3 regions of the Butyrivibrio proteoclasticus B316 genome follow, and region 1 is predicted to be linked to each of the others. Evidence: predicted binding sites of a transcription regulator. Region 1 holds the regulator's gene; each other region holds the start of a gene.
What was found. Region 1 encodes HrcA, which represses chaperone genes, less so after heat shock. Its sites were predicted from a motif close to TGTTAGCACTCNNNNNNNNNGAGTGCTAACA; they were not measured.
Positions count from the first base shown of each region.

Region 1 (7,549 bases):
TTAACAGCCTTATCGATATCTTCATCTGACATGTTAGAACCAGCTGTGATAGTGATGTGCTGCTCCTTACCTGTTCCAAGATCCTTAGCTGATACGTTAACGATACCGTTTGCATCGATATCGAATGTAACCTCGATCTGAGGTACTCCTCTCATTGCTGGAGGAATTCCATCAAGTCTGAACTGTCCAAGTGACTTATTGTCCTTGGCAAACTGTCTCTCACCCTGAAGTACGTTGATATCTACAGCTGTCTGGTTATCAGCAGCAGTTGAGAATACCTGGCTCTTCTTGGTAGGGATTGTTGTGTTACGCTCGATAAGTCTTGTAGCAACACCACCCATTGTCTCGATAGAAAGTGAAAGAGGTGTTACATCAAGAAGAAGGATATCACCTGCACCTGCATCGCCGGCAAGCTTACCACCCTGGATAGAAGCACCGATAGCTACGCACTCATCAGGGTTAAGGTTCTTGGAAGGTTCCTGACCTGTAAGCTGTTTAACCTTCTCAACAACGCAAGGAACACGAGTTGATCCACCAACAAGGAGAACCTTACCGATATCTGCATTTGTAAGACCAGCATCCTTCATAGCGTTCTGAACAGGAATAGCTGTTCTCTCTACAAGATCATGAATAAGTTCTTCGAACTTAGCTCTTGTAAGATCTACATCAAAGTGCTTAGGGCCATCTGCGCCTGCTGAAATGAATGGAAGGTTGATGTTAGTTGTTGTAGAAGAAGAAAGTTCCTTCTTGGCCTTCTCTGCAGCTTCCTTAAGTCTCTGCATAGCCATCTTATCACCGGAAAGGTCTACGCCCTCTTTATTCTTGAAATCCTGAACCATCCAGTTGATGATTGCCTGGTCGAAGTCATCACCACCAAGATGTGTATCACCATTTGTTGAAAGAACTTCGATAACGCCATCACCGATATCAATGATAGATACATCGAATGTACCACCACCAAGGTCATAAACCATGATCTTCTGTTCTTTTTCATTATCAAGACCATAAGCAAGAGCTGCTGCTGTAGGCTCGTTGATAATTCTCTTAACCTCAAGACCTGCAATCTTACCTGCATCCTTAGTTGCCTGACGCTGTGCATCATTGAAATATGCAGGAACTGTGATAACTGCCTCTGTTACTTTTTCGCCGAGATACTGCTCTGCATCAGCCTTCAGCTTCTGAAGAATCATAGCTGAAATCTGCTGAGGAGAATACTTCTTGCCATCAATTGTACGACCATTGTCTGTACCCATATCTCTCTTAATTGAAGCAATTGTATTATCTGCATTAGTTACTGCCTGACGCTTAGCAGGCTCACCTACTATTCTCTCTCCATTCTTTGTAAAAGCTACGATAGAAGGTGTTGTTCTTGCGCCTTCAGCGTTAGCGATAACTGTAGGCTGTCCGCCTTCCATAACTGCTACGCAGCTATTTGTTGTACCAAGATCGATACCGATAATCTTACTCATCTTATTTTCCTCCGTTTATTTGAATAATGTACAAATCATCTGAATTTTCGGATTGCTTAATTGCTGCAATCCTATATCACTTATTGTGCAACAGCTACCATGCTATGTCTGAGCACGGTGTCGTGGAATTTATATCCCTTTTGAAGTTCCTGTGCAACTATTCCTGATTCATATTCTCCACTTTCTACCTGCATTACTGCATTGTGAAGATTTGGATCAAACTCTTTACCCACAGCTTCAATCGGGGTTACCCCAAGATTTTCAAGCTCTGTAACAAGCTGCTTGTAAATCTTGTTCATGCCTTCTGCAAAAGCTCCATCTTTTTCATTTTCTGGAACTGCTGCAAGGCCTCTCTCAAAATTGTCTATAACAGGAAGAAGCTTCTCTAATACATTACTCTGACCCTGCTCAAACATCTGAGCCTTCTCTTTGTCAGTTCTCTTCCTGAAGTTATCGAACTCAGCCATCTGTCTCATGACACGGTCATTAAGCTCGTCAACTTTTTCTTTAAGTGGATCTTTCTTGTCCTTCTTGGCGAAAGGATTCTTTTTCTTGTGTTCCTTGCCTTCGGCATTGTCTTCAGAAGTCTTATCTTCAGCTGTATCCTCAGATGTCTCTTCAGCTACAGTCTCTGTCTCAGCAGCACTATCTGCTGCCTCGTCAGCCTTTTTATCTGTAGCCTCAGCCTTCTCTTTGGCTTCAGCCTCAAGTTCTTCCATGATATTCTCAAGGACTTCTTTGTCCTGCTCGCTTACAGGCTTGTTCTTGTCTGTGTTACTCAAATCAACTGCCTCCTATACAAATCTTTCTATCTCAAAATGCACATTTGCTAATCCTTCTTATACAGATCATCAAGCGCATGCCTCATATTCTTAAGTGTAGTGATTACCTTGTCGTAATCCATTCTCTTAGGTCCGATGATACCAACTGTACCCTTCATTCCATCTCCGAGCTCATATGTTGCTGTTACAACACTGCAATCCTTCATGGCCTGGACAGGAGTTTCATTACCTATGTATACCTGAATTCCAGTCTCCTCGGCGTCTGCTGAAAGAGTTCCCTCTACGATACTGGACAAGTCCTTGGTATCTTCAAAGGTACTGATCAATTCGCTGGCCTTGGCAGAATCTGTAAGCTCCGGATACTTGAAAATATTCATCGTACCACTTGTATATATCTGAAGATCCTCATCTGCTGTAATTGACTCTGCTGCTGCATCTATAACATTGCCGATGATCTCACTATGGATTCCCGCTTCCTGCTTGACTGCAGCTATTAATCCAAGATTTATGTCCTCAACAGCAAGTCCGTCAAGTCTGGTATTCATCAAGATGTTAAGCTTGAGCATCGTAGCATCATCAAGTACTTCCTCTACAGTGATGATCTTGTTCTTGATAACATTGCCTTCTATCACTATGGTTGCCAACAGATGTTCATCATCAACCTTGGATATCTGTATGAATTTAAGTTTATTCTTCCTGATCTGAGGAGCAGAGATCATAGTGGCGTAATTCGTATCAACTGCAAGAGTCTTGGCCACCTGCTTGAGAAGATTCTCAAGCTTCTCTTCCTTATCAAGAAGCATTTCCTTCATGTTCTCAACTTCAGCTTCCTTGTCCCTGAGCATCTCATCAACATATACTCTGTAGCCCATATCTGATGGAATACGTCCGGCTGAGGTGTGCGGCTGAATTATAAGCCCCATCTCTTCAAGGTCTGCCATTTCATTACGTATTGTAGCTGAGCTAAGGTTAAGGTCTGTATATTTGGAAATCGTTCTACTGCCAACAGGCTCTCCCGTTTCCAAATAATTCTTGACTATAGCATGAAGTATTTTTCTTTTTCTCTCGTCTAATTCCATAAGCCCTTCCTCTGTAATCACCGGTAAATTCATTGGAATGGTATTGATTTTTGAAGTGTTAGCACTCACTTCATTTGAGTGCTAACATCTTCTGTATCATAAGTTATCACTATGAAGCTCACATGTCAACCTTGCTTTTATAAAATAAATGTTAATAGTCTTTTTTCATAGAAATAGGAGCCTGCTAAAAGCAAGCTCCTACTTATTAACTAATATATCAGCCGCCTAATTTCTCAAGCAGACCTTTAACTTTTATAGATACTGGAGCAGATGGCTCAGAATAAACTTTTTCCTTGCCCTGCTTCTGGTAAGCCTTAACCTGGAAATAATATGTTCTGTTCTTGTTTACCCATAAGTTATTGTAGCTGTTTCCAGAAGTTGAACCAAGCACTTTATATGTTCCATTTTCTGACTCAGCACGGTAAACTGTGTAGCCATCAGCACCCGGAACTTCATCCCATGATACATCTACTCCGATAAGTCCCTGTGTAGCCTGAACATTTGCAGGAGCTACAAGCTTAGGTCTTCCAACCTCAACCGTATCATCAAGTACAACATTTGTCAAAACATCTTTATCGCCATCACTTATCTGGAATACTTCTGTTTTAAATGTAGTACTCTGGCTCTCAATTCCAGGTTTAACATAGAATGTAAGTGTTAAAAGAGATCCCTTAACATACTTGCCTTCATCATGTACGAATGCGAAAGAAACACCTGTCTGGTCGCCTTCCTTATAATCCTTGTTGAAGTCTCTTTCGCTGAAATTGACGTTTCCCTTACCCTGTGCAAGTGTGAGAACTTCAGGATCATATAAAACTGCTATTCTTCCATCAGTAACTCTTGTTTTATCAAACTTAAGTTCATATGTAACAACAGGATTGCTTTCCTTACCTGATACACTTGTAACTGTATGAATTGGTTCGCTGTCAGCCGCATGTGCTGTTGTTGCAGGCAGTCCAGCGAAAAGAATAAGTGAAGTCATTCCGAGAACGAAAGCTTTTTTAATAGACTTAATCATCATTCTCTCCTCCTTCTGTAGTTTCTTCTGAAGCTGCATCTGCAGATGAATCTGAGCTTTCTGCACTAGCTTCTACACTAGCCTCATCGGCTGAATTATCTTTTTTCTCATCGTTAATATCATAGAATATTTCTTCAGATGAATCCTCATCAGCTTCATCAACTGCTGTTTCATCTACAGAAGAATTATCTGTGCTTGCATCCTCAACGGACTCATCATCAGGATCTTCTGTGCCATTCCAGCCGCCGCGCTTTGTAACTGTTACTTTTACTTCAGCTGAAAGATGATTGCCATCCTTATCAGTAGCAACTGTTGTAGCTGTTACTACAGCTGTTCCTTCCTTAACACCTGTGATGACACCGTTTGCATTTACTGTTGCAACGCTCTCATCAGAAGATGTCCATTCTACTCCGTCATAGCCTTCTTCAAGCCACTTAGGACCAACTGTTGCAACTACCTGTGTTCTAGAGCGCTCTCTTACAGATACTTCTGTCTTATCCAAAGTGATCTCTGTTACAAACTTAGTATCAGCATGACCTGTGTTATTGAAACGATATACAGATGTATTCAAAGCATAGTCAAATACTTCTACATAGAAAACATCTTCAGGAGCATCAATAGTAACTACAGAATCAACACCCTTTTCAAGCTGGTTAACAGCATATCTGCTAACGATATCGCCATTTCTGTTAAGTATAAGAACAGATGATACATATCTGTTATCATAAACAGAAATATTGTACTTGCCATCTTCATTCTGAGCAGCACCTACAATTTCAGGCTCAGTATTATCGATAGCAATAGGTGTTGTAAGGTAAAGTCCCTTACCCTTAAGTGTAGTTGGATCTTCTACATTATCATAGTAGCTTGGAACTGCCTCAAGTGTAACATCAACTTCTACACCATCTTCAAGAGCATTACCATCCTTATCAGTTCCTTTCCACATGAGATCAAGATACTGGATGTAATTCTCCCACTGGCCCTGATAAATGAATGCTGCATAGTTCTCAAGCTGAGTATCCTCGTAGTAAACTTCTCCAGTATTTCTGTCTGTGATAGACATGATAACTCTGCTTGCATTTCTGATAAGTGAGTAGTACATACTTCCAAGTGCTGTTCCATTCTGTGAGCTGATAGCATTTCTGTCAGGAACATACTGAGCATCATCAGTAACAAGATTAGGAATAAAGTACATCTCGTTTTCAGATGAGTAATCACCTAATGGGTACACTGACAGGAAGTTAGTCTTGGAGATACCTGTATATGTCTGTGCGCTGTACGCAGGATTGTGTACGCTCTCTTCAAAGTCAAAGTCTTCAAACATTGAAGAATCCATCCAGCTTCCATAGAAAGCAAGGAAAGGAACTGAGAGATCCACATTACCCTTTACATATACGAAACCATCTACATAAATACCATTCTCAAAGCCTGCAAGATATTCTCTGTCAGCGTCTGAAAGATTGATATTTACATTAACTGTAGTCTGATCTGTAACTCTTACAACCTCAAGTCCAAGATTTGCAACATCTGACTTGCCATTCAAAACCTTACCAAACAGATATACGTCCTTAGTATTAAGAACTCCATCATCATTCAGATCAAAGTAATCCTGATTCTGATCAATAACCTGATTCTCAGCTGAATCATTTATTACCTGAAGTAATGCCTTTCTGTCGTCTTTGTTAACTGTACCATCGGCATTGATGTCATATACAAGTGCTGTATCACTAGCAGAAAGAGAAACAGAAGGATTAAGTACATGTGATGATCCTGCAAAATATGTGATACCGCTCTGTTCATAGAGCTGCTCAGTCATTACTGTAGAGTCAAGTACATAGTACTGAGGAACATCTGTCATGTTGTAAACATCAAAAGCAAAACTATAATTTCCGCTCTTCTCAGGATCTTCGCCGAGAACAACCTTAACCTTACCATCGTTTCCAGCCTTGTCTCCTACAAGAACATATGAAGGAGTAGAAACTGCGTTATATACATTTGCAAGACCTGCACCCTGTGATCTAGGTGAGAACTCAGGAGCGCTAGGATCGTTATCCTCGTGAAGAGGAATAGCTGTACTCATGAGAAGTGTCTGTGCCAGTGTACGAACGGAAAGACCTGTCTTGTCTGCAAGTCCATTTTCACGGATATACTGTTCTACAAGTGCACTCTGACCTGAAATAGAAGGAGCAGCCATTGAAGTTCCGCTCATCAGACCATATGTACCACCGTCTCTTGTTGAATAGATGTTTCCACCAGGTGCTGTAATCTCAGGCTTAAGATCAAGAGAACTTGGAACACCATATGATGAGAAATCACTCATTGTATATCCATCAGATGTATCTGTCTTAACGCCAATCTTGGAAGAAACAGTGATTGTTCCCGCAAAAGCATTATCTGCTATCTGCTCAGAATCAGCTGCAATTATCTGTGCATCTGCAAGAGTGATCGATACTGCAGGAATAACAGCTGTGCTGCCCTGAAGTGTCATGCTGATCGTACCAGGCTGATTGTTATAAATAATAACAGCCTTAGCGCCTGCTGCTTCAGCATTCATCTGCTTCTCACCAAATGTGATGGCTCCACGCTGAACAAATACAATCTTATCAGTAACATCCAGTCCCTCATAATCCGTAGGCACGCCAGTTCCGGCAATAAGTACAAATGGATAATCTGTTCCGTTTCCTGTTGTATCCAAAGTAGCAAACTTAGGAGCAAGTGTATCATTACCATCTGTATAGAAAATCTTCTTGCCATCAGCTGTTGCAAAGTAGTTACCAACCATTCCGTTATTAACAGCACTTGCTACAGTAAGCGCATTTGTATATGATCCCGGTGATCCTACTGTATCCTGGTTAACATCCTTGCTGAGGTTAACACCATATGTTGAATCATCAGTCCAACGTCCGGAGTTACCTGCTGAAATAGATACTACAGTGCTTGTTCCCTCAAGCTTTTTGAAGATTCCGTTTACATATTCTTCTGAATCTGAAGAGTAACCGGCTGCACTTGAACCAAGTGAAAGGTTAACTACATCAGCCTTAAGAAGAAGAGCATCCTCGATAGCTGCCATATAGTCATCACTATATGCACCGCCGCCCTTACCAAATACCTTCATAGTAATGAGCTGAGCATCAGGAGCAATACCTACAACACCAACATCCTGTCTTGCATATCCACTCTCAGAAGATGAGTTTGGAACAT
Region 1 covers NC_014387.1:3,203,202-3,210,750, forward strand. The annotation lists gene dnaK (molecular chaperone DnaK) at 1-1,469, opposite strand, end outside; gene grpE (nucleotide exchange factor GrpE) at 1,550-2,251, opposite strand; gene hrcA (heat-inducible transcriptional repressor HrcA) at 2,299-3,330, opposite strand; gene BPR_RS13350 (fibronectin type III domain-containing protein) at 3,548-4,351, opposite strand; gene BPR_RS21475 (S8 family serine peptidase) at 4,341-7,549, opposite strand, start outside.

Region 2 (7,549 bases), 950 kb from region 1:
CCTGATTAGGGGATGCGCTCACATAGAGCTTACCTGATTTATCTGTAGAAAGGAATGACCAGCCAGAGCCAAACTGTCCGGCAGCAGCCTTGGACAGGGCATCTATACAGTTCTCGACACTTCCGCAGTCTCTGTTAATGGCTTCAAGGAGTTTTCCTGTAGGAGCCTTGGCAGGATTTGGAGAAAATGCTTCAAAATACAGGTTGTGGTTGTAATAGCCGCCGCCCTGATTGCGAAGGCCTTTTCTAAGTGTCTCGTCAGAAATCTGATCCAGTGATCCAAGGATTTCTTCCACTGATTTGCCTGCTACACCGGCTTTTTCTGCAAGTTCGTTAAAGGTCTTGGTGTAAGTAGCATGGTGCTTACCATAATGAGTTTCAATGGTCAGCTGATCAAGATGGGGCTCAAGTGCATTTGCGTCATAACTAAGTTTAACCTGTTCGAACATTGTAACATCCCCTTTCGCGTTAGCCTCGCAGAACATCCAGGAACTGCGAGGAATAATTGAGATAAATATTTAGTTGTTTACTATATTATGATATACGATATAGTGAATATATTTTAACATGGAATGAAGACTTTTTATATACGGTATGAGGATTATTTAGATAAAATGGAATTATATCGTATTATATAGATATGACATAATTATATAGAATTATATAGGATTATATAGATGCGATGTAATTATATAGAATTATATAGATGCACAGTTAATATAAATTAACAGTATTGAGTGCAAAAAAGCAGCCCGGGATTTCCCGGGCTGTAGCTATAAATATCCATTTACCTATTATTTACCAGTATGACATCAACTAAAGCTGGATGCAACTTGGTCATCAGTCCTTAACCTCAATTCTGTGAACTTCCTCTTTCTCAGGAAGTGCTTCCTTCTTGGGAATATTGACGGTCAGAACTCCGTTTCTGTACTGAGCGATGATATCTTCAGGCTTAAGGCCTTCTACGCGGAAGGATCTCTGGTAAGATGAAGATCTTCTCTCGCGGCGGATATACTTGCCATCGTTGTCCTTCTCATCTTTGTTCTCACTGTGGGAAGCGCTGATTGTCAGCAGGTTGTCCTTGAGATCAATATTGATATCTTCCTTGTTGAATCCGGGAAGCTCAGCTTCTAGCTGATAGCAGTTATCCTTCTCAATCACGTCTGTTCTCATGAGGCTGCTACCTGCAAGAGCATTTCTGCGAGCATCATCTACGTGGTTTGTGCCGTCTCTGCGGCAACTGTCATCATTCCATCCCCAGAATCCTCTGTTAAAAAGATCATCCATCTCATCGAAAATATCATTGTTACTCCAAAGCATAGGCATCAACATAAAAATCACGCTCCTTTTCTATAATTATTTGTTGTAGTGTTGGTTTTGTGAAAGTTGTTAGCTATCCGCAAGCCTTGTGCAAAATGTAATTAGCACTCACCTTGAAAGACTGCTAACAATTTGTTTAAGTATGTTATAGAACATGTGGAACAGAATGTCAACATTCTTTTTTCTAAAAAATTTATGAAGTGGAAAAGTATCCAATTAAGACGAGCTATCTTTGTTGATTACATTACAAGAGTAACTGCGCAGGGAGAAAAAACGCACTCTTAAAGCCACTTAAGGAACTTGGAGTTCCTGCCTCTTATTATTTTGGGAGAAAAATGATACAATAGGTAGAACGAAAAAGTGAAATAATTAAGGATAATTGGGAAAAAATGGTTTTTTCAAGTTTATTATTTACGTTTTATTTTTTGCCTTTGGTTTTAGTACTGTATTATATTTCTAAGGATAAATATAGAAATTACATATTACTGGTAGCTAGTCTTGGATTCTATGCATACGGCGAGCCTAAATTTGTTTTTGTTATGATAGGCTCAATTGCGCTCAACTATCTGTTTGCACTTATTATAGATAAGAAAAGAGATAAAGCGTTTTCTAAAGTTCTGATGGTTTTGGATGTTGTTCTTAACATAGGAATTCTATTTGTGTACAAATACCTTGATTTCGCAATTACTATTGCTAACAAAGTCAGCGGCGCAAGTCTGCAGCTTAAGGGAATAGCTTTGCCCATAGGCATTTCTTTTTTCACCTTTCAGGCACTGTCCTATGTGATCGATGTTTATAAGGGAACGGTGAAGGTTCAGAAGAATCCGCTTTATGTGGCACTTTATATTTCTTTTTTTCCGCAGTTGATTGCAGGACCTATAGTCAGATACTCTACGATAGAGGATCAGATTCTTAACAGAACGTCAGATATTGAGACATTTGCTGATGGCGCTAGGCGTTTTATGATAGGGTTTGGAAAAAAAGTGATCATAGCCAATAATCTTTCTGAGGTTGCGTCGAGCTCTTTTGGAACTGATGTAGCTACAGCGAATCCGACATTCCTGTGGTTGGGAGCAATATGCTTTAGCTTGCAGATTTTCTTTGACTTTTCAGGATACTCTGACATGGCTATTGGTCTGGGTAAGATGTTCGGTTTTCATTTTCTTGAAAACTTCAATTATCCATATGTTTCAAAGTCTGTGACAGAATTCTGGCGCAGATGGCATATTTCACTCAGCAGTTGGTTTAGAGATTATGTGTATATTCCTCTCGGAGGATCAAGAGTTCCTTTTTGGAGGCATATTCTAAATATGCTTGCAGTATGGCTTTTGACTGGTATCTGGCATGGGGCTAATTACACATTTATAGCATGGGGGCTTGGATATTTCGTTTTACTGGTAGTTGAAAAATATCTGATCAAACCGGATAAAAGAAAACTAGTTGCTTTTAAGGTTTTATGGCAGATAGTAACACTTTTATGTGTGAACTTCGGATGGGTAATCTTTAATTCATCAAGTTTGTCCTATGGAATCAAATATTGCCTTGCTATGGTTGGCTATTACGGCAATAGATTTACTATTGATGACACAGTGATATATAACATGAGGGAATATGGAGCTTTTCTTATTCTTGGAGTCCTTTTCTCTACACCTGTAGTTAAAGTTTTGGGGGCAAAGCTTGGTGAAACTAAGATTGGTAATGCGACAGCAATTATAACTCCTCTTTGTGTGGGATTTGTCTTTTTGTGGGCTGTTTCATTTCTTATACTTGGGGCGCACAATCCGTTTATTTATTTTAATTTCTGAGTATATGTAATAGAATTTATGGAAAAAGAATTTGTGGGAGTATGAATTATTAGTATGAAAGAAGTTTTGGATGTTTTCTTAAAGTATATTCTGCCGTTTGTCATCGCTTATATTCTTAATGTAGTGATGAACAAACTCTTTAGCAAGGAGAGGCTTCGTGGTAAGCTTCATCTTATTTTCCTAAAAGGTATTATAATGGCATTTTTCTGGGCAGTTGCGGTTCTTACTGCGCTTAGCGGAATTCCGGCCTTTAGTAAGACCTGGGAGACAGCTATTGCATCATCAGGAATTGCGGCGGTTGTAATAGGTCTTGCAGCCCAGTCTACGCTTAGTAACGTGTTTGCGGGTATTGCCCTTTCTGCGTCAAGGTCAAGGCCTTTTGATATTGGAGACAGAGTTGCCATTGATTCTATTGATCCCGGTTATGTTGAGGATATAACTCTTCGTCACACTGTTATCAAGACTTATCAGAATGAGAGAATATATGTGCCAAACTCAGTTGTAGGAAGCGCTACGGTCATCAATTACACTCAGGACCGCTCTTATTCTTTTCCTATAACTGTATCTGTGGCCTATGGAACTGACATGCAGAAGGCTATGGATATCATGGCTGACGTTGTTGAGCAGCATCCAAACCATTATGGAGCAAGGCCCAAAGTACTGTGCAAGAACTGCGGGGACAGCGGAGTTACATTGAGGGTTCTAGTGGAAACCCGGGATTTCAAGGATAATCCAACTACATGTTCAGATTGCCTTGTTGAGATCATGAAGAGATTTGCAGATGCCGGAATCGAGATTCCATATAATAAGCTTGTTGTATTGCAAGGGGAGTCTTGAGGAGAAGATCTGTAATAATACAAATCAAGAAATAATTGGGGGAAAGTATGGGAAAGTTATATTTCAGGTATGGAGCAATGGGAAGCTCCAAGACAGCAAATGCGCTGATGGTGCGCTACAATTACTATGAGAAGGGGCAGAACGCTATTATTCTGAAACCTCAGACAGAGAACAGGGATGGGGAAAAAACTGTCAAATCCCGCATGGGACTTAGTGCAGAGTGCACATTTGTTGAGGAGTTTTTAGAGACTGTTCAGAATGAATGGCTCACGGGGAAATCTGATTCATGGAAGGAACTGGACTGCGTAATTGTTGATGAAGCGCAGTTTTTGACAGAAGAGCAGGTTGATATGCTGGCTCTTGTTGTGGATAAGTATGACCTTCCGGTTATCTGTTATGGACTTCGTACTGATTTTACGAGTCATCTTTTCACAGGTTCCAAGCGACTTATGGAGATTGCCAATTATATAGAGGAAGTCCCTACTGTCTGCTGGTGCGGCAGAAGGGCTCATTTTAATGCCCGTGTTCATAATGGCAAGATCGTCAGAAGCGGTGAGCAGATCATGATGGGTGGCAATGAGTCTTATGTTTCCGTATGTAGGAGACATTTTATATCAGGAGAAGTAAGCGGCCCGAGAGAGAGGGACGTTGAGGAGTGATCAGGGATATTCATAGTGGTTTTTACGAGAGTTACATATTTGTAATTCTTTTTGCGATTTGAATTACTGGTAGTATTAGAAGAATTGTACTAGTAGAAGTATTGTAAGTGGGATTTGGTATTATGAGAAATATTAATGTTTACAGAACAAGACAGATTTGTTTGTTGATTGCATTTTTTACGGTGATCATAATCAGGCTTTTCTACAAATTGGATGTCGGTACGATAAATGTTACTGATGAAGCTTGGTACGGTATAAATGCTTTTGAAATGTTCAAGAGTGGTAACTGGCTTGTTCCGACCCTTAGAGGACAAATTGACTATGCCTCTAAACCGCCTCTTGGACTATGGGGAATTCTTATAGGGTTTAAGATTTTTGGAACAAACCTTATGGGACTTCGTTTCTATTCGGCTGTGGCAGGTCTTTTGACTATAATCGTTATCTGCATTTATTTGTATAAGCGGTTTGATAACAGATATGCTCTGGCAGCGGCAGCTGTTTTCCCTGTTTTGTGGCAGTGCTTTGACATGCATATGTACAGAGCTGGCGATATGGATGCTCTGTTTGGTTTGTTCTACGCGATAGCAATTTTTGCTCTGTCTGAAATTGCCAGGGGCGATTCGCGAATGATAGTTGTGTACTGGGCTGCAGTGGGGCTTGGTTTTATGACCAAGAGTATGCATGTCGTGGTATTTTTGCTTGTTGGATTTTTGTATTTACCTGTTATTTACAAAAAGCTTAATGTCAAGGACAGCGTCTTTGGAATATTGGCAGGTCTTCTACCAACTGTAGTGTGGGGAGCGGCTCGTTATCAGGTTGATGGATTTAAATATATTCGCTGTATTACCCTTGGAGAAGCCGGAGATCAGACCAGAAGCGGAATAACTCTTGATTATCTAAGAGATATTTCAAGAGAGAAGGTAACTTGGCTTCTCGCAGCTCTTTTGCTGGTAAGGCTTGTAATGTATTTTGTACACGGAGTAACGGATGATTCCTATAAGGGAGCCGGGCTTCCGGAAAAGAGAAATCTTAGAAACTGGTTCAGAATATTTGGCAGAGATGTTTTCTTTTTTATAAAAAGAAGATATCTATCCATTCTGGCCTACTGTGTACCTATTGGAGTTTACACTTTGGCAGGGCATTACATGACCTGGTACATTGATCCGGCATATATTGCAGTAATATGGATTGTCTCGATAGAGGCTATTGAGATTTCAGATATGCTGGGCAAGACAATGAAGAAAAGGGTTTTTGTTCTCCTTGTTGCTTTGGCCTGCCTCTTTTATTCAAGTGTTCAAATATATCAGTACAAGGATCTTGGTGAGGGCGGTAATCCGGTTGATCAGTTTGGACATGATATGACAGAGTTCTGTGATAATACCAGCGGTGAATATGCCGGATGTGATGCGTATATTGCCTATGACAGAGGTAGATATGTTGGTGACAGAGGTCACTGGGAACTTGATTATGTTTTTACCTGTAACACTAAGGGAAATTTAAACTGCCTTGATGGCGGCGTAGAGGGATTCCTTGCGGATGAGGATTCACTGCTGGTTCTCGATAGCGGGTTGTGGGATCAGTATGCAAGTGTCCTGACAGGCTATGTGTTCCTTGAGCAGAATACATTTTATGTGCTGTCACATGATAGGTATGGAGAGTAGTATGTTTAGAGCGGTCATCGTATGGTGGCCGCTTTTCGATTTTATATTAAAAAATCTGAATATTTAGTCTTTTTTCTTTTACCTTAATTGGAGACTGGTCTGTGCCGATATCAATAAGGACACGATGATTATTGATGGGTAACCAATACCACCACCAGCAATCAGTAATTTGACTGTGTATTTGTTATCTCTGGCCACCAGCAGAAATTGGGTAACAAATGAATATTTCTGAATTGGGAATAAGCTAAGGAAAGCGTGATCCTTCATGGAAGAGTAAATCTTTTACATGGAGGTTTTTTATTTTTGTAGTAGAAGGAAAATGCTACGAAATAATGACCTTCATAATCAAGGAGGCACCATGAAAATTGCACAAAGTAACGTTAATCTAGTGTCAAGTAGTCACTATTACGAGGAAAACACGGTATCGATAAGTAGTGGGGTGATGACGAGGGAGTCTTTTTTGGACAATCTGCAGAGGCAGGGCGAGGTAGTTACAGGACAAGATAAGATAGAAGAGAGCAGTGCAAAGAATGCTGAAGGAAAGATTAATGTAAAAAGTGGGACAGAAAGAAGCAAATTGTCGGATCTTTTTGAGATGAACGGAAATCAGTCTGAGATATCTATGGGGAGCGACAATTATAATAATTTGAAGTCCGCAAGATCAGCTTATCTTACAAGTTCAGAGGAGAGCCTTCACGAGCAGATTGCAAGGATAAGGGCAAATCTTTTGGAGAGCCTATTAAGTTTCCTGCAGCTTATTGGAGGGGATAAGGCAAGATCCAGGTACAAAGAGACACTTGGAGAAACAGCAAATATGCTGAATGAGAATAGCTTTGTCAGTGTGACATCTATTAAAACAAGCCATGTGGAGGAAGAGGCAACAAGTTTTTCCGGTCAGGGGATAGCGCTGACAGAGGATGGAAGACAGATTGATTTTAATGTGAATTTCAGTTTATCCAGGCGTTTTGAGTCCTACGCTGGAGTTACCATGGCAAGAGCGGCTAATCTGATAGATCCGCTTGTTATCAATGTTGGAAGCAATGTCACAAGTATAAGCGATCAGAGCTTTTACTTTGATATTGACTGCGATGGCAAGGAGGATAAGATAAGGGGCCTTGGGCCTGGAACAGGTTTTTTGACCTATGATATGAATGGGGATGGCATCATCAATGATGGCAGCGAATTGTTTGGTACAAAGAGTGGTGATGGATTCAAGGATCTTGCCCGGTATGACAGTGATGGAAATGGCTGGATCGATGAAAACGACG
Region 2 covers NC_014387.1:602,533-610,081, forward strand. The annotation lists gene BPR_RS02405 (superoxide dismutase) at 1-448, opposite strand, end outside; gene BPR_RS02410 (Hsp20/alpha crystallin family protein) at 840-1,331, opposite strand; gene BPR_RS02415 (MBOAT family O-acyltransferase) at 1,751-3,124, shown strand; gene BPR_RS02420 (mechanosensitive ion channel family protein) at 3,179-3,961, shown strand; gene BPR_RS02425 (thymidine kinase) at 4,009-4,620, shown strand; gene BPR_RS02430 (ArnT family glycosyltransferase) at 4,743-6,281, shown strand; gene BPR_RS02435 (hypothetical protein) at 6,640-7,549, shown strand, end outside.
Region 2: the regulator HrcA is predicted to act here: its motif matches at 1,419-1,449, upstream of BPR_RS02410 (Hsp20/alpha crystallin family protein).

Region 3 (7,549 bases), 660 kb from region 1:
GCTCTTCAGATCATCATGTCGCAAAAGACAATTGTAAGTCCTATCAATATTCTCTCTAACGCTGCCATTGCTTACGGAAATCACGAAGAGGATGAAATATTCTCCAAAGTTAATATTCATACAGGAGATGAAATCGAAAATCTTTCTGATGCTATGAAGCGTATGGAGCAGGATATCAAAGATTATATTGCAAATCTGACTGCTGTTACTGCCGAGCGAGAGAGAATGGGAGCAGAGCTTAATGTCGCCACCAAAATACAGGCTGACATGCTTCCCAAGATTTTCCCCAAGTTTTCAGATAAAAAAGAATATGATGTTTTTGCCTCGATGAATCCCGCAAAAGAAGTTGGTGGAGATTTCTACGATGTATTTGAGATTGATGACAGTCATCTTGGACTTGTCGTTGCAGATGTATCAGGAAAAGGAGTTCCCGCAGCTCTATTTATGGTCATTGCCAAGACTCTTATCAAGAACCGCGCTCTGCTTGGAGGTTCACCTTCAGAAGTTCTCGAATATGCCAATAATCAGCTCTGTGAAGGCAATGAAGCAGGATATTTCGTCACAGTATGGTTTGCTATATTAAATATCAAAACCGGAAAGGGTGTTGCTGCCAATGCAGGCCATGAACATCCTGCCATTAGAAGAGCCGGTGGAGAATTTGAGCTTTCTATTTACAAGCACTCCATGGCCGTTGCTACACTTGAAGGTCTCAAGTTTAAAGAACACGAATTTGAGCTTGGTCATGGTGATGTCCTATTCTGCTATACAGATGGTGTTACTGAAGCCACAGATGCAAATAACGAGCTCTTTGGTAATGACAGATTGATCGAAGCTCTCAATAATGCTCCTGACGAAAATATGGGAAGTCTTTGTGAAGGTGTCAAGAAATCTATTGATGACTTTGTAGGCGAAGCTCCGCAGTTTGATGACATCACTATGCTCGGCATCAGGTTCTACTAACTTCTCATCGAACCGGAAAATCAAAATATGTATCCGGAAATGGCTCATCTTGCAGAGTAAAATGCCACCATTCCTCCGAGTAAGGAGTAAATCCATTATTAGTCATTATATCTTTTAACAACATGCGATTATGACGCTGAGTCCTTGTGACTTTGTCATAATCGCTTTTGCTTGCCTCTCCAAATAAATCGAAATAACCACCCATATCTGCATCGCAGCCCTTGGCCATATCAAATAAAGTAATATCAACTGTACTTCCTCTGCTATGCCCTGAATGCTCAGCGATAAAGCCCAAGGCAAAAAGCTTGTCTTTATCCACATTTGGGTAAAAGATATCCTTCATTCGCTGATCTGATAGATCACCGGCCCATCTTACAAAATGATCCACAGCCCTCTGCGGCCTGAAGGCATCATAAATCTTAATCCTAAAACCTTCCTTAAGAAAATCATCACTTGCGCTTTTAAGGGCACGTGCCGCTTCTAAAGTCAAAAGAGCTACAGGCGCTTCATATCCATCAATTCTGTCTCCGATAAAGTTATATGATGAATAATAGCGTATTTCATAAATAACGTCAGAAGCTACATCTGCGATATTTACAAAGTCTGATGAGTCATTAGATATCACATTCTTTTGTTCAACACTCATATCATGCTCCTAATATTGATCCGACAACAATACCCAGCCATGTACCAATGACGTAACCAAAGGTTCCCACAAGCATACACGGCCCAACAAGTTTACTCCAGCCCTGTGATATAGCCATTCCTGCTGCCGTTGTAGGGCCTCCAATATTTGCATTTGAGGCAACAATGATTTCCTCAAGATTAAATTTAAATAGCTTACCAAATACAAAGCAAAACAGCATATTGAAAACAACCAGGATAAAGCAGAAAAGCAGAAGAATCGGTGCATTCTTTATTATCATTAAAATTGATGCCGGAACACCAATAACAAAATAAAACAGATAAATGAGCCATGTTCCCAATTCCTTAGCCCCATGGATCTCTTTTGCCTGCTTCTCAAAACAAGATGCAAATATCATAGATATATTAGTTATCCACACATACTGGCTTCCAAAGAAGGTATTAAGCATCTTTAGAAAGGCGTTACTCTGAGGAATAGTGTCTGATAAAAAACCTGCTATAAGCTTAGAGAACATAACAACTATGGCTGCATACGCAAAAGCTGCCGCTATGTCTTTTAACGAAATATCTGACCTTTCCCAGTACTGCGCAGCCAGAGTCTGTCCATTTTCAGTATTTCCATTCTGCTCTACTTCTTCAATATGAGGATGAGGAAAGTGCTTTCTAAACCAAACGCTTGAAGCGATACCTATAAGGATCATAAAATATATAGCCATGTTCAGGTTATCAGCTACAGTGGCGGAAGAAATAAGCATCCCATCTACATGAAAGGCATCTGCAACGGCTGTGAAGTTCACACCACCACCTATATATGAGCCTGTCATCATCGCCGCAACACCGGGAAGCCCATCTACTACTTTGCCTAATAAAGCAGTGCCTGCAATTGCTCCTACCAGCGTTCCTGCTGCCCCTATCAGGAATATAAAAAGAAGTCTGCCTGTATCCTTCCATATCTTAAAAATGTTGGCATTAAGCAGCAGTAATGGAATTGCCAGCGGAACCGCATACCCCCAGACTATATCGTCAAACACCGGTGCGCTTGCCGGAATGACATTGATATTTGTCAAAATAACTGCTATTAAAAGCGTTATGACTGCGCCTGAAATTTTGGCTGCCCATTTGTATTTCTGCTCGAGATAAATTGCTACAAAGCTTGATAAGAACATTATTGAGATCAGTGCCCAATTGTTACTTTCAGAAATAATAGACATAAGAAATTCTCCCCCTAAAATGGCTGTTTATTTTTTCTACCTAATTTATGATACGATAATAAAAGTACTATGGTTATAAAAAAGAAATTAATTTTATCTTTTGTGACATTTGCTTGCCGGTCTTGTGCAACAAAAAAGCGCTTCTTAGGATTTCTCCTAAGAAGCGCTTTTATATATCACATTATCCTTCGATTGCTATCAGATTCTTTTCCGGAATCTTCTTTTCCAATGCCTTCTTAGGCATTGTCAGCGTCAATACTCCATGTCTATAGGTAGCTTCGATGTCTTCCTTCTCAACATTTTCGCCAATATAGAAGCTCCTTGTCATAGACCCTGCGTATCTCTCCTGTCTGATAAGTTTGCCCTTCTTATCATTCTGATCTTTATCAAGACCTTTTGCTGCGCTGATAGTAAGGTAACCATTATCAAGTTCTACTGTTATCTCTTCCTTCTTAAAGCCAGGCAGATCAATTGAAACTTCATAATTGTTTTCTTTTTCCCTTATGTCAGTCTTCATCATCCGGTTAGCTTTTCTGCCATAAAGCTTGCGCTCCATGTCGTCAAACTCTTTCATTGGGAAACCAAACAGATCATCAATAAAATTCTCTTCAAAAATACTAGGTGCTAACATAATACTTACCTCCTTTGCACAAAAACAATTGTTAACTGTTAATGAGCATTGGGACGGAGGGTTTAGATCTTCGGAAACTGTAAGTCCTAACGGTCTTCTCTGTTCCTTTGTTCTACTTTATGTATAACACTATAATTAGCACTCGTCAATAGAGAGTGCTAATTTGGATAAAAATGGCTTGTATCTTACAAGACAAAATTAATATCTCAGCAAGTACCTAATCGCTATTAAAAAAGACACTTTTTAGAATCTCTTCTAAAAAGTGTCTTCAATACTTATCTTATGTATTACTAATTACTCAGCTACGTAAGGCATGAGTGCAAGATGTCTTGCTCTCTTAACTGCTGATGTAAGCTCTCTCTGGTGCTTAGCGCAGTTACCTGTGATTCTTCTAGGAAGAATCTTGCCGCTCTCAGAAACGAACTTCTTAAGCTTAGCTGTATCCTTGTAATCAATTACATTATCCTTGCCACAGAAAACGCAAACTTTCTTTCTTCTGTGCATTCCGCCCTTTCTCCTCATAGGAGCATCGGACTTATCAGACTTTGTGAAAGCCATTGTATTTACCTCCTAAATTAGTTAAAAGGAAGCTCCTCGTCAATTCCTTCAGGAATGTTCATGAAGCCATCCCCAGCTGCTGAAGGTGCAGGTTCGTTATTACTTGGCATTTCTGATCCGAAGTTTCCACCGTTTGAAGCAGATGAATTCTTGGATTCAGCGAATTCCTGATCTTCCGCAACTACATCAGTTGTGTATACTTTTACGCCATCCTTGTTGGTATAGCTACCAGTCTGGATGCGTCCCGTTACGATAACTTTGGTACCTTTTCTGAAATACTTCTCAGCAAATTCACCAGCCTTGCCAAATGCTACGATCTGAATGAAATCAGCTGTCTGAGCATCCTGGCTGTCTCTTCTGGCAAATCTCCTGTCAACTGCGAGTGTATATCTTGCTACGCAGCTAGCTGTCTCTCCCTGAGAATATCTAACGTCGGGGTCTCTTGTAAGACGACCCATAAGTATAACTTTGTTCATATTTTCGTCCTCTTCTATTTAAGCCTCGTTCTTAACGCATAAATATCTGATGACGCCATCCATAATACGCATACGTGATTCGATCTCTGCTGGAGTTGTTGCCTCAGCGTCGAACTGGATGAAGTAGTAGAAGCCTTCTGTCATTTTCTCGATCTCATAAGCGAGCTTCTTCTTACCCCAATCATCTACGTTAGTAATCTGACCACCATGCTTCTCGATAGTCTTCTTAACCTTCTCGATGACTGCTGTTCTGGCATCGTCTTCGATCTTTGCACTAACAACAACGGCTAATTCGTATTTGTTCATGCTATTGTTACCTCCTTTTGGTCTCTGGCTACATTTTTCATTAACGTAGCAAGGAATTTATCACAGAATGGAATATTATCATAATTTCGCAAGAATTGCAAGCATTATTTTACCTAATGCCACGTATGTTTTTTTCCACATTTTTTCTTGGAACCATGATCTGATGGCCGCACCCCATGCACTTAAGCCTAAAATCCGCTCCCACTCGTAATACTTCCCATTCATAGTTACCGCAAGGATGTTGTTTCTTTAATTTAATAATGTTTCCTACTTGTATATCCATATAAATTGATACTGCTTATTTCCTATATTTATTCTGAAATATACTGATCATAGAGATAATATTTTTATAAACTAATACCCTGTAATCCAGCCAGTTCACGGAACACTTTGCCGATTTTCTCTTTTATCACAAGAGTATTCTCAGCCGCTCTTACGGATATCTCGCTTTCATTAATAATGACCAGATACTTGCCCCTGAAATAATTAATAAAAGAAGCTGCCGGATAAACCGTAAGTGATGTGCCTCCGATGATCAGCATTTCTGCGGCTGAAATTGCTTTGATCGCACCATCCACCTGGTCATCAGGAAGTCCTTCCTCATACAATGTGATATCAGGACGAATTATTCCGCCACAGCTACATCTGGGAATAGGCTCTTTAGATTCAAAGATATAATCCTCAGGATACTCTTTTCCACAGCTCATACAATAGTTTCTAAGAGCACTTCCGTGAATCTCGTATACAGCCACGCTTCCGGCCTTCTGATGAAGTCCGTCAATATTCTGAGTTACGATACCTTTGAGCTTACCAAGCTTCTCAAGAGCTGCCAGATATTTATGAGCATCATTGGGCTCAATGTTCCTGGTATCCATCTTCTGTCTATGGAATTCGTAGTAAACCTGCGGCTCATAGACCAGACAGCTATGGCTTAAAAGATATTCCGGCTGATACTGATCAAATCTCACATCATGCTGATTGTACAGACCATCTTTACTTCTAAAATCCGGAATCCCGCTTTCCGTAGAAACACCTGCTCCGCCAAAAAATACAATATTGTCGCAGGCATCTATCATCTCTTTTAACTTTTGTATCTGTTCTGACATGTTTCCCCCTTTCCTTATTTGTTGCATATATCCCATTTTCAAGCATTTTTTCTGCTTAGCAAATCTATTTTATCACACTTTGAGACCTATTATCGGGCTCATCAGGAAGTTTTTTACCTTGGGAAAAGACAGAAAGAGAGGCCAGACTTTTTTAGCCTGACCTCTCCAATTATTCAATATTGCAATTTTCCCTATTGCCCTGTGATTACTGAAGCTTTGTTGTGTTACCAGCGTCAAACATTTCCTGTCTCTCGTCGATAACATCCTGATATCCTGCATCAAGATACTTCTGTGAAAGCTCATCATAAAGAGCATCAAACTCTTCTGGAGCACACATTACAAGCTGATCACGGTACTCAGGATATACTTCTTCCTTAAGAGCTGTTCCGTTCTCTGTTACAGACTCAAGTGAGCCACCAAACAGACAGTCAACGTTAGCGTATCCAGCCTCGTAAAGAGCGAGCTGACCCTTGTAGTTAGCAAGAAGGTCATCATAGAAGTCCTGAGGAAGTCCCTGAGGATTGATAGCTGCGATATCCTTCTCGATATCACCAAATGACTTAGAAGCTGTAACTACCATCCAGTAGTCTACGTTGTTGTTGTGACCCTGCTGCTCTTCAAGACCAGTCTGATCGCCAACTGCTACAGGGTTGCCATTCTCATCATAGTTGAAGTTTACGCCTTCAAGACCCCACTGCATTGTGAAGAGGTTCTCATCCTGAGCCATCCACTCAAGGTACATCTCACCAGCCTTAACTTCGTCTTCTGTTGCATTGTTTGCAAATGCAATCATAGCACCAAAGATATTGTTAGGACGGAAAGCATTGCTTGAGCCCCATGTTGAATCCTGTGTGAACTTGCCATCACATACAACTACACCAAGCTCTGCATCTGGGTTAGCCTCATAGAATGACTGAAGAACCTGCATGTTAGATGAAACGTATCCGCTCCATGAAAATGCCTTGCCATTGATGAAGTCAGCCTCTACATCAGATGAAGCTCTGAGGTAGTACTCTGGGTTAATGTAGCCTTCGTTGTAAAGCTTGTTGTTCCACTTAAGAAGTCTCTTCTGAGCTTCTGTTGAAAGAGCAGGAATCTGGTAGTCGCCTGTTGTGCACCATGTCTTCTCATCCTGTGGATAATCTCTGAAGCTGTAGTTCTGGTCAGCGCCTGCGCCTGCTACCTTAGATCCTGAAAGAAGGTTCTCATGGCCATTTGCTGTCATCTTAGCATAAGCATCAAGGAGCTCTGTTGCTGTAGCAGGATACTTGTCAAAGCCAGCATCTTTGAGCCAGTCCTTACGATACCATGTTACGAATGTGTAGTTTGTGTTACCATATGGTCTCATACCAAGAACCATGTAGTCTTCATCGCCAAACTTTGTGTAGCCTGTAAGGCCGTTAGCTTCCATATTTCCCCAATATGTAGGAGCGATTGTCTTGAACTGCTCGATGTCGATAGGCTGAAGATATCCATCAGCTGCCCATGTAGCAAGCTTATCATAATCGTACTCCATGCAAAGAGTAGGAAGTGTATTTGTTGAAGCAAGCATAGAATAGTCAGTCATAACGTCTGAACGTGTAATTCCAACATATTCAACCTTGATATTGTACTTATCACCAAAGTTCTCCTGAACCCATTTTGTCCAGTAGTTGT
Region 3 covers NC_014387.1:303,475-311,023, reverse strand. The annotation lists gene BPR_RS01305 (PP2C family protein-serine/threonine phosphatase) at 1-960, shown strand, start outside; gene BPR_RS01300 (M15 family metallopeptidase) at 965-1,606, opposite strand; gene BPR_RS01295 (DUF819 family protein) at 1,608-2,816, opposite strand; gene BPR_RS01290 (Hsp20/alpha crystallin family protein) at 2,998-3,447, opposite strand; gene rpsR (30S ribosomal protein S18) at 3,742-4,005, opposite strand; gene BPR_RS01280 (single-stranded DNA-binding protein) at 4,023-4,481, opposite strand; gene rpsF (30S ribosomal protein S6) at 4,500-4,787, opposite strand; gene BPR_RS20260 (DUF951 domain-containing protein) at 4,897-5,070, opposite strand; gene BPR_RS01270 (NAD-dependent protein deacylase) at 5,135-5,893, opposite strand; gene BPR_RS01265 (extracellular solute-binding protein) at 6,099-7,549, opposite strand, start outside.
Region 3: the regulator HrcA is predicted to act here: its motif matches at 3,581-3,611, upstream of BPR_RS01290 (Hsp20/alpha crystallin family protein).